DNA from 2 places in the Nonomuraea sp. NPDC046570 genome. Region 2 is predicted to be linked to the other one. Evidence: riboswitches for the same ligand, from Rfam matches in the RefSeq annotation. Region 2 holds a riboswitch; the other holds the start of a gene.

What was found. A riboswitch is a leader RNA that binds a small molecule or an ion and turns the genes downstream of it on or off. The one in region 2 is predicted to bind cyclic di-AMP.
Region 1: another riboswitch for cyclic di-AMP. It lies ahead of ABZ911_RS26035 (serine hydrolase); the one in region 2 lies ahead of ABZ911_RS27060 (C40 family peptidase).

What each region holds. Positions count from the first base shown of each region.
Region 1 is NZ_JBEYZF010000018.1:25,738-30,651, reverse strand. Features, by position in the region: gene ABZ911_RS26050 (NAD(P)-dependent oxidoreductase) at 1-323, shown strand, start outside; gene ABZ911_RS26045 (IclR family transcriptional regulator) at 320-1,096, shown strand; gene ABZ911_RS26040 (hypothetical protein) at 1,093-2,001, shown strand; cyclic di-AMP (ydaO/yuaA leader) riboswitch at 2,157-2,297, shown strand; gene ABZ911_RS26035 (serine hydrolase) at 2,309-3,226, shown strand; gene ABZ911_RS26030 (ABC transporter ATP-binding protein) at 3,340-4,914, opposite strand, start outside.
Region 2 is NZ_JBEYZF010000019.1:65,029-69,942, reverse strand. Features, by position in the region: gene serA (phosphoglycerate dehydrogenase) at 1-599, shown strand, start outside; gene ABZ911_RS27065 (ROK family protein) at 984-1,889, opposite strand; gene ABZ911_RS27060 (C40 family peptidase) at 2,015-2,419, opposite strand; cyclic di-AMP (ydaO/yuaA leader) riboswitch at 2,602-2,754, opposite strand; gene ABZ911_RS27055 (3-isopropylmalate dehydrogenase) at 2,853-3,902, shown strand; gene ABZ911_RS27050 (branched-chain amino acid aminotransferase) at 4,146-4,914, shown strand, end outside.

The sequences.
Region 1 (4,914 bases), on a different contig from region 2:
AGGTCATCGACGCTCCCGGCACCGGTTGGATGCTGCAGGACTACACCGCACCGACCGACCTGTACCGCCTGATCGACGCCGTGATCGACGCCGAACCCCTGCGCTTCGAGATCTACAACGCGGTGAGCGGGAACACCTTCACACGCCTGCCGATGGACAAAGCCCGCGAAGACTTCGGCTACGTGCCCGACTACGATTCGTTCCAGCTGTCGACCCCGTTCCGTGAGGCCATCCGCGCGGTGGGCGGGGTCGCCGACCGCGCGATGGAGTCGGGGATGCGCGAGGAGATCGAATCCTCGACCCGCCGAAGGGAGATCGTGTGACGGAGGAGGCTCGCTACCGAGCACTGGCGCGCGGGTTGCGGATCCTGGAAGCCGTCGCGGACGGCCGCGGAGGCTTGACCGTGACCGAACTTGCCGAGCTCACAGGAACGGACAAGAGCTCCGTCTCCCGGCTCGTCGCCACGCTCGTCGACCTGGGCTTCCTCGCCCGCCTCGACAACAGGCGCGTCGTCCTGACCGGCCGGGTTCTGAGCCTCGCGAAAGGGTTCCAGAAGCAGTACAACCTGAGCGAGATCGCCCGGCCGTACCTCCAAGAACTCTGCGATGTGGTCGGTGAGACCGTGATCCTCACGATCCGCCAAGGCGACTACACGGTCAGCATCGAGCAGATCGATCCGGAGCAACCGTTCCGGATGGTCCCGCACATCGGGAACCTCGCCCCGTTACACGCAACCGCCGCAGGCCGCGCCATCCTCTTCGCCCTTCCGGTCGTCGAACAGCACCGCATCCTCGACGATCTCCGCGACGCCCCGGTCGAGCATCCCGAAGTCCGGCTCGACCGCGAGAGCTGGGCACGCGAGTTGGAGCTCGCCCGAACGCGAGGGTTCGTCTGGATCCCGCGAACCGACGACGTAGAACGCGTCGCAGCGCTCGCCCAGGACCGGAACGGCCTCCCGCTCGCGGCCGTGTCCATCTACGGCCCGAAGTACCGCATGCAGAACCGCGTCACCGAGCTCGGACGCGAAGCGCGCGCGACCGCGGCGAAGATGTCACGCGCGGCATACGGGATCCGCGCACGCGAGCACAGCCGGTGACCGCTACTGAACCCGCCACCATCGCGTGGGGCGGCACTCGCGCCACCATCGATCCCATCGGCGCCACCCTCACCGGGCTCCGGCTCGGCGACGAGTCGATCCTGGCGGGCCCCGGCCGGGTCGCGCCGGAATTGGGCCACCACGGCGCGGTCCTCACCCCCTGGCCCAACCGCCTCGCCAACGGCAGGTACGAGTTCGCGGGGCGCGCCTATCAACTCCCTATCAACGATCCGGCGTACGGCCACGCCCTGCACGGCCTCGCGTTCGACCAGCTGTGGGCGCTGGAGCGCCGGAGCGCATCGTCCGTCTCGTTCGGCCGCGTCGTAGGAGGGGTCGACGGGTATCCGTTCCTTGTGCGCGTGACCGTCACCTACACGGTCACGGCCACGGGTTTGCGCTGCGACGCGGCGTGGGTCAACATCGGCGATCAGATCGCTCCGTTCGGCATCGGGTTCCACCCCTACTTCAGACCGGGACCGTCGCCGCTGACGGATTGGATCCTGAAGCTCACCGCGCCAAGCTACCTCGAGACCGACCCGCTCTCGGCTCTCCCCACCCGGCGGCGTCTCGTGGACAACTCCGGGTTCGATTTTCGAGAGGGCCGCGCGCTCGGTCCAGATCGGTTCAGCGTTGCGTACGCGGTGGCTCCCACAGAGGATGCAGGAGACATCACACTCTCCGATCCGGCCGGTTTGACCCTCACGATCCGCACCTCCCCAGCATTCCGCTGGATCCAGGTGTTCTCAGGCGACCTCCCAAGCAAGCACCTCACCCGAACTGGTGTCGGGATCGAACCACAGACCTGCCCGCCGAACGCGTTGGCGACGGGAACGGATCTGATTGTCCTCCAACCCGGCGAGTCCGGCTCGGCAGCATGGTCTGTGGATGGAGCGCCCTCGGACTGATTCACAGGCTCTCAGGCCGTCATCAGTGACTCTTCGCCATTTGCACGATTTATACCATTTTGGTACTTTTCGGGCATTGTGCTGCGAACCATCGACACGTTCGTTGCCATTTCATTGCCCGGACCGCGCGTCGCCTGAGGCCACCACCGCAGGACGACACTCGGCCGCCGAGTCCGTATCCACGGAGCCGGGGACCCACTTCCCCTGGGGTGAATCGGACGCAGCTCAGCTGCGCCGTAGGGCACTTCCCAGCCCGAACCCGTCAGCTAACCCGGTAGGCGGCATGGAAGCAAGGAGCAACCCCTTCATGCCCACGCATCTCAAGAACCGGCTGAGCCACGCGCTGCTCGGCGTCGTCATCACCGCAGGCGCCGTCACCTCCGTCGCCACTCCCGCACAGGCCACCCCCCAAGCAGGCTCCGTCGTTTCGCCGGACTCCCGTTCCCACGTTCCAGCCGTCGCCCCGGACGCCCCAGCGGTGCTCGGCCGTGCGGCCCACCTGATCGACGCCAAGACCGGCAAGGTCCACTTCAGCAAGAAGGCCGACCTCCGCACCCCCGTGGCCAGCATCACCAAGGTGATGACCGCCTACACCGTGCTGAAGGAAGCCAAGCCTGCGGACGTGGTCGAGGTCACCTCTGCGGATGTGCGCTACGCCTCGAAGGGTGGCGCCTCGGTGGCGGACCTGCGCGCCGGCGACCGGCTGACTGTGGAGACCCTGCTGCATGCCCTGCTGCTGCCCTCCGGCGCGGACGCCGCCCACGCGCTGGCCCGCGCGTACGGCCCCGGCGTCGACGCGTTCACGGCGAAGATGAACGCCAACGCCCGCGAGCTCGGCATGAAGGACACGCTGTACGTCAACGCCGACGGGATGCCCGCCAAGGGCGGCGGCTACTCCACCGCACGTGACCAGGTGCGGCTCGCCCAGGCTGCGCTGGACAACAAGACGATCAGGAAGGTCAGCTCCACCCAGTACCATTCGGTCCCCGCGACGGCGGAGCACAGCGCCTACTCCTGGCGGAACACGAATCGCCTTCTCCGCACCCCGGGCGCCGTCGGCCTGAAGACCGGCTACACGCGTGCCGCGGGCTACACCCTCGCCTTCGCCGCCGATGGTGACGGCCGTCGGCTGGTCGGCGTGATTCTCGGAGAGACCAGCTCCAGCCGCCGCTTCGAAACGGCTCAGGCGCTCCTCGACTGGGCGGCGACCAGCAGGCAGCCCTGACATGTGAACGGCATGCGCCGGGCCGGAATCCTTCGCTCACTGGCCGGGCCGGGTGATGACGGTTTATGTCCGGGGCGGGGTTCTGATCCCGCGAACCGGCCCCCAGCATTCTTCTAGGACACCCCCTGATAACCGCTGGCCTGCAGGGTGAACAGTCTCGCGTACTCCCCCGCCGCCGCCATGAGCGCCTCGTGCGTCCCGCTCTCGATGATCTTCCCGTCGGACAGGACCACGACGAGGTCGGCGTCCCTGACCGCGCTCAGGCGGTGGGAGATGAGCAGGCTCGTCCTGCCCTCTCGGTGCCCGCGGAGGTCGTGGTGGATGGCGTGTTCGGCCTCGGCGTCGAGGCCCGAGCTCGGTTCGTCGAGGATGAGCAGATCGCGGTCGTTCCTGACGAAGGCGCGGGCCAGTGCGAGGCGCTGCCACTGTCCGCCCGACAGCACCACCCCTTGGGTGTCCTTGTCCGAGCCGTCGAGGTTGTCGAAGAAACGCCTGCTGAGCAGGGTGTCGTAGCCTCGCGGCAGCGCCGAGAGCAGCTCGTGGACCCCGGCACGGGCGGCGGCGGCCTTGATGCGGGTGTCCTGGCCGAGCGTGTCGACGTCGCCCACCGCGATGTTCTCGGCTGCGGTGAAGTCGTAGGCGACGAAGTCCTGGAACACCGCGGCCAGCCGGACCCGCAGTTCGGCGGGGTCGGCGTCACGCAGGTCCACGCCGTCCCAGAGCACCGCGCCGCGCTGCGGGTCGTAGAACCGGCACAGGAGCTTGACCAGGGTGGACTTGCCCGCACCGTTCAGGCCGACCAGCGCCACGGACGTCCCGTACGGAATGAAGAGGTCGACGCCCCGCAACACCCAGGGGTGCTCGTCGCTGTAGCGGAACCAGACGTCGCGCAGTTCCACGCCCGCGCGGAGCGGGGACAGGGGCAGGGGCGCCGGCCGTACGGGCAGGTCGGGCTCCGCCCGCAGCAGGTCCAGGTAGTGGCCGAAGATGAGCAGGGCCTGGTGCAGCCGCGAGAACTGGGCCACCCCGCCGGACAGCGAGGTCTGCACCCCGGCCACAGCGGCGACGAACACCGCCACGTCGCCGACGGTCAGCCGGCCCCCTGCCGCGGCGACCACCGCCCACACCAGCCCGGCGCAGCCGATCGCCGCGCCGAGCAGGGCGAGCAGGCCGTGCCCTGTCAGCGCCTTGCGATCAAGGGCCCGCTCCGACTCGTGCACCGCGCGGACCTCGGTCAGCAACCGTCCCCGCAGGAACGACCCGAGCCCGAACAGTCGCACCTCCTTCGCCGACGCCACCTCGGTGAGGAGCTCGGCGTAGAAGATCTGCCTGCGCATCGCGGGGCTGACCCTCCAGTCGAACCGCACGCGGCGACGGCTGAGCGACAGCTGTACGGCCAGCGAAGGCAGGACGGAGAGCAGCACCAGGCCGGTCATCACCGGACTCAGCACGATCAGCGTGCCGACGAAGCCGCAGACGGTGACGAGGCCCTGCGCCAGGCCCAGCGACGGCGAGATGATCTGGCTCGACGCGCCGCCGCCCGCCTGCTCGGCGAGCCGGAGGCGGTCCCTGAAGTGCGGATCCTCGAAAGGCGCCAGCCCCACGAACCTGTTGACCGCCCCGAGCAGCCGGTCCCTTGCCGCCAGGTCGATCCCGCGCCTGAGCTGGCCCTCCACGTACTGCGACAG
Region 2 (4,914 bases):
AGAAGCTGGGCCGGGTCTTCACCGCGCTGGCCGGCGAGGTCGCCACCAAGCTCGACGTCGTCGTCCGCGGCGAGATCGCCGCCCACGACGTGCGGGTGCTGGAGCTGGCCGCGCTCAAGGGCGTCTTCGGCGACGTGGTCGAGGACGCCGTCACCTATGTCAACGCCCCGCTGCTGGCCAAGGACAGGGGCGTCACCGTCGAGCTGGTGACCAGCTCCGACAGCCCCGACTGGCGGAACGTGGTCGGCGTGCGCGGCGTGCTGGCCGACGGCCGTACCGTCTCGGTCTCCGGCACCCTGTCCGGGCCGCGCCAGGTGACGAAGATCATCGAGGTCAACGGCTACGAGATGGAGATCGAGCCGACCGAGCACCTGTCGTTCTTCACCTACACCGACCGGCCCGGCGTGGTCGGCGTCGTCGGCCGCATCCTCGGCGAGCAGGGCATCAACATCGCCTCGATGCAGGTGGCCCGCGACGTCAAGGGCGGCAAGGCGCTCATCGCGCTGACCGTGGACAGTGCGATCCCCGCCGAGGTGGTGGACCAGATCGTGAACGAGATCGGCGCCGACAGCGGCCGCTCGGTGGACCTCACCGACTAAAAGCCCCGGCCCGCCCTCGTACGGCTGCCGCCCATGTCCGGGCGGCAGCCGTTTTCGTCTCACGATGCGAGATAATAGGACGTCCAAGGAGACAGCACACAGGTCGCCGGGTACCGTGAAGGACAGGACCCGGTTCGGACGATCCCGGCGGTCCGTGCGCTCACCCACCCCCGAGCGCGATCCCTGGCAGGGCAGGCAGGCCACCATGCCGCCGCCCCGCAGGCGACCATCGGCACTTCGCGCACGAGACGAGACTTCACCATGTACGAGATGTATCCCTGGAACGCTCCCGACGAGACCGACGACGAGGCCGCCGAGGCCATCCAGTTCGCCCTCGACCGCCGCGACAACGGCGGCACCCCCGCCCGCTGAGCCTGGACCTTCTTAACGGGCTCCCGAGCACAGGGCGGCGTGTCCGAGGGCGAGCGCGCCCATCAGCGGCGCGTCGTCGGCGAACCTCGCGGGCCTGATCTCGGGCGGGAACGGCACGACCCGGCGCACCACGGCCGTCACGCGCGGCAGGAGGTAGTCGGCCGCGCGCATCATGCCACCGCCGATCACCACCCGCTCAGGGTCGAGCACCACGCACAGGTTCGCCACGCACACGCCCAGCGCGCCCACCGCCTCGTCCATCATCTCCCGCACCGCGCCTTCCGGGAGATCTCCCTCCGGGCGTCGCTCCCCGGCCGATGCCTGTGCGAACAGGTCGGCGGTGGTGACCTCGCGGCGCAGGAGGGCGGAGCCGCGGGCGGCCAGGCCGCTGCCCGAGAGGCGTTCCTCCAGCGGCGCCCGGCCCTCGGCGAACGCGGGCTCCTCTGGCGTGTCCACCAGGTAACCGATCTCGCCCGCCGCCCCGTGCGCTCCCGGCACCACCTGGCCGCCGATCACCAGCGCCGCCGCCAGACCGGTGCCCAGGTTCACGTAGACGCCCTGCGAGACGCCGCGCAGCGCGCCCCAGCGGAGTTCGGCCGCCGCCGCCGCGTTCACGTCGTTGTCGATGGCCACGGGGATCGCGCCGTACTCCTCGCGGAGCAGCCGGGGCAGTTCGAGGCCGTCCCAGCCGGGGACGTTGGGCGAGAGCCGTACCCGCCCGTCCTTGATCACGCCGCAGGTGGAGAAGCCCACGGCGGCGGGCGCGCCGTCGAGGCGGCGGGCCGCGGCGAGGGCGCGGGCCAGCGCGTCCTCGCCGCTCGGCAGCCGCACCTTCGCCGCAGGCTCGGGACCCGGTCCGCCGGACAGGCCGACCGCGATCTTGGTACCACCGACGTCGATGCCGATCACTCGGCTCACTGGCGTCACCCTCTCGTGCGGGGAATCGATCGCCACGGCGGAGACCGTGGGCGGACGGGGGAGTCCACGTTCGGCAGCCTGCCGTTCGTGATCGACTGGATCAACCAGTATGCCGAGGGTCGTGCCTAGAGGGTGGCCTGGAGCATGGCGGGAGCGGGCTCCTTTCGGCGTTCGAGTTGGTCGGCCCAGAGTTGGACGCCCTTCGGGTCGGGGCGGACCGCGCCGACGAACGCCTGGCGGCGCCAGGCGCTCAGCTTCTCCTCCTTGACCACGTCCCCGGTACGAGGGGCGTGCACCATGTGCCCGGGCTTGGAGATCATCCCCACATGCCCGAGTCCGCTGAAGAAGACCAGGTCGCCGGGCTTGAGATCGTCCCAGCCGATCTTCCGGTCGAAGGCGGAGTACTGCTGTGCGGCCGTGCGCGGCAGGTCGATGCCCGCCCGTTCGTAGGCCCGCAGCATCAGGCCCGAGCAGTCGTAGCCGCTGTCCGCGGCTCCGCCGTACACGTAGGGGATGCCGCGTTTGGCCATGGCGAATTTCAGTGCGGTCTTCCAGGCGGGTGTGGGGGTCTTGCTTTCCTGGATCTCTTTGACCTTCGGTCCGTTCAGGGTGACGGAGGGGGGTTCCGCGGTGGCGCTCGCGGGGGAGGCGAGCGCGGTTCCCAGGAGGCCACCGAGCAGGGCGGTGGCGGCGATGCGAGACAGGGTGATCCCTTACCTTCCAAGGCGGCCTGCCGGGTGAGCTGTCGGGCTCGGGCGTGGAAGCCGCCCTACGGCTGGGGAGCCGATTCGCCCCGAGGGAAAGTTCCCGAAATGTGGGTCCCCGGCTCCGCGCGAAGGCTGCGCGGATTAGGCCTGTCGGACTCTAACGAAAGGGTCAAAAGGTGGCAAATCACCCACAACGCGCTGTCCGGAAAGTGAGATGGTGTGTTCGGTGGCCGAGACGGGCCGGTAGGGTACCGCCATGGAGCGCAACATTCGTCTGGCAGTGATCCCGGGAGACGGGATCGGCACCGAGGTCGTCGCGGAGGGCCTGAAGGTCCTCGACGCGGTCGGGCTGAAGGTCGAGAGCACGCACTACGACCTCGGCGCGGCCCGCTACCACCGCACCGGCGAGACGCTGCCCGACGAGACGCTGCAGGAGCTGCGCGGCTACGACGCGATCCTGCTCGGCGCCGTCGGCGACCCGAGCGTCCCGCCCGGCGTCCTCGAGCGCGACCTGCTGCTGCGCATCCGTTTCGAGCTCGACCACTACGTCAACCTGCGCCCGGTCAAGCTCTTCCCCGGCGTGGAGACCCCGCTGGCCGACACCCGCCCCGAGGACATCGACATGATCGTCGTCCGCGAGGGCACCGAGGGCCCGTACGCGGGCGCGGGCGGTGTGCTGCGTCGCGGCACCCCGCACGAGGTCGCCACCCAGGACTCGGTGAACACCGCGTACGGCGTGGAGCGCGTGGTCCGCTACGCCTTCGCCAAGGCGCAGTCGCGCCCGCGCAAGAAGCTCACGCTCGTCCACAAGACCAACGTGCTGACCTTCGCCGGTGACCTCTGGCAGCGCACCGTCAACCGCGTGGCCGAGGAGTTCCCCGAGGTCACGACCGACTACTGCCACATCGACGCGGCCTCGATGTTCTTCGTCAACCAGCCCGAGCGGTTCGACGTGATCGTCACCGACAACCTGTTCGGCGACATCATCACCGACATCGGCGCGGCCATCGCCGGCGGTATCGGCCTGGCCGCGAGCGGCAACGTCAACCCCGACCGCACCGCGCCCAGCATGTTCGAGCCGGTGCACGGTAGCGCGCCCGACATCGCGGGCCAGGGCAAGGCCGACCCGACCGCCACCATCCTGTCGGTCGCCATGCTCCTCGACCACCTCGGGCTGCGGGCCGAGGCCGCCCGCGTCGAGCAGGCGGTGGCCGACGACATCGTCGAGCGCCTGGCCGGACGGGCCGGCCGCACCACCCACGAGGTCGGCGACGACATCACCGCGCGAGTAGCCGGCGGCGCCTGACCGCCGTGCCTCGCACACGACGGCCCTGGCGCCTTTAGGCCGGGTCCGCACCCATCACGTTCCGGATCCGGCGCGCTCGTAGCCGCCCGATCCACCAGCGCCTGGCGGCCTGCGAGAGCTGCCAGGCGTTTCTTCGTGCCCGGCAACCAAACAATCGTCCTATAGATGCAGTAAGTTCCCGTTACCCGGTCCGACGCAGAATGGACTCAGGGTACGCCTCGCGAAAAGAGAAGGATCTCCGTCATGACCACCGCTCAGAAGCTCAGCTTCGACGTGCAGCTCTCCGACCATGCTCGTTCCGTGGCAGAGCGAGAGCAGGTACTGGCGAACCCCGGGTTCGGGCAGGTCTTCACCGACCACATGATCTCGATCGACTACACCGACGGGGTCGGCTGGCACGACGCGCGGCTCATGCCGTACGGCCCGCTCAGCCTCGACCCGGCGACCTCGGTCTTCCACTACGCGCAGGAGCTGTTCGAAGGCCTCAAGGCCTACCGTCAGGGCAGCGGCTCGATCGTGACATTCCGTCCGTACGCGAACGCGGCCCGCTTCAACGCCTCCTGTGCGCGCATGGCCATGCCCGAGCTGCCCGAGGAGACTTTCGTCGAGGCCCTCGAACTGCTCGTGCAGACCGACCGCGAGTGGGTGCCCACGACCGAGGGCCACAGCCTCTACCTGCGTCCGTTCATCATCGCCACCCAGGTCGGGCTGGGCGTGAACTACCCGTCGAAGTCGTACAAGTTCATGGTCATCGCCTCGCCGGCCGCCTCCTACTTCTCCGGGGGCGTCCAGCCGGTCTCGGTGTGGCTGTCCACCGAGTACACCCGCGCCGCCCCCGGCGGCACCGGCGCCGCCAAGTGCGGCGGCAACTACGCCGGGGCGTTCGTCGCCCAGCGCCAGGCCGTGGAACAGGGCTGCGACCAGGTGGTCTGGCTCGACTCCAACGAGCACAGGTACGTCGAGGAGATGGGCGGGATGAACCTGTTCTTCGTCTTCGGCGACAAGCTGTTCA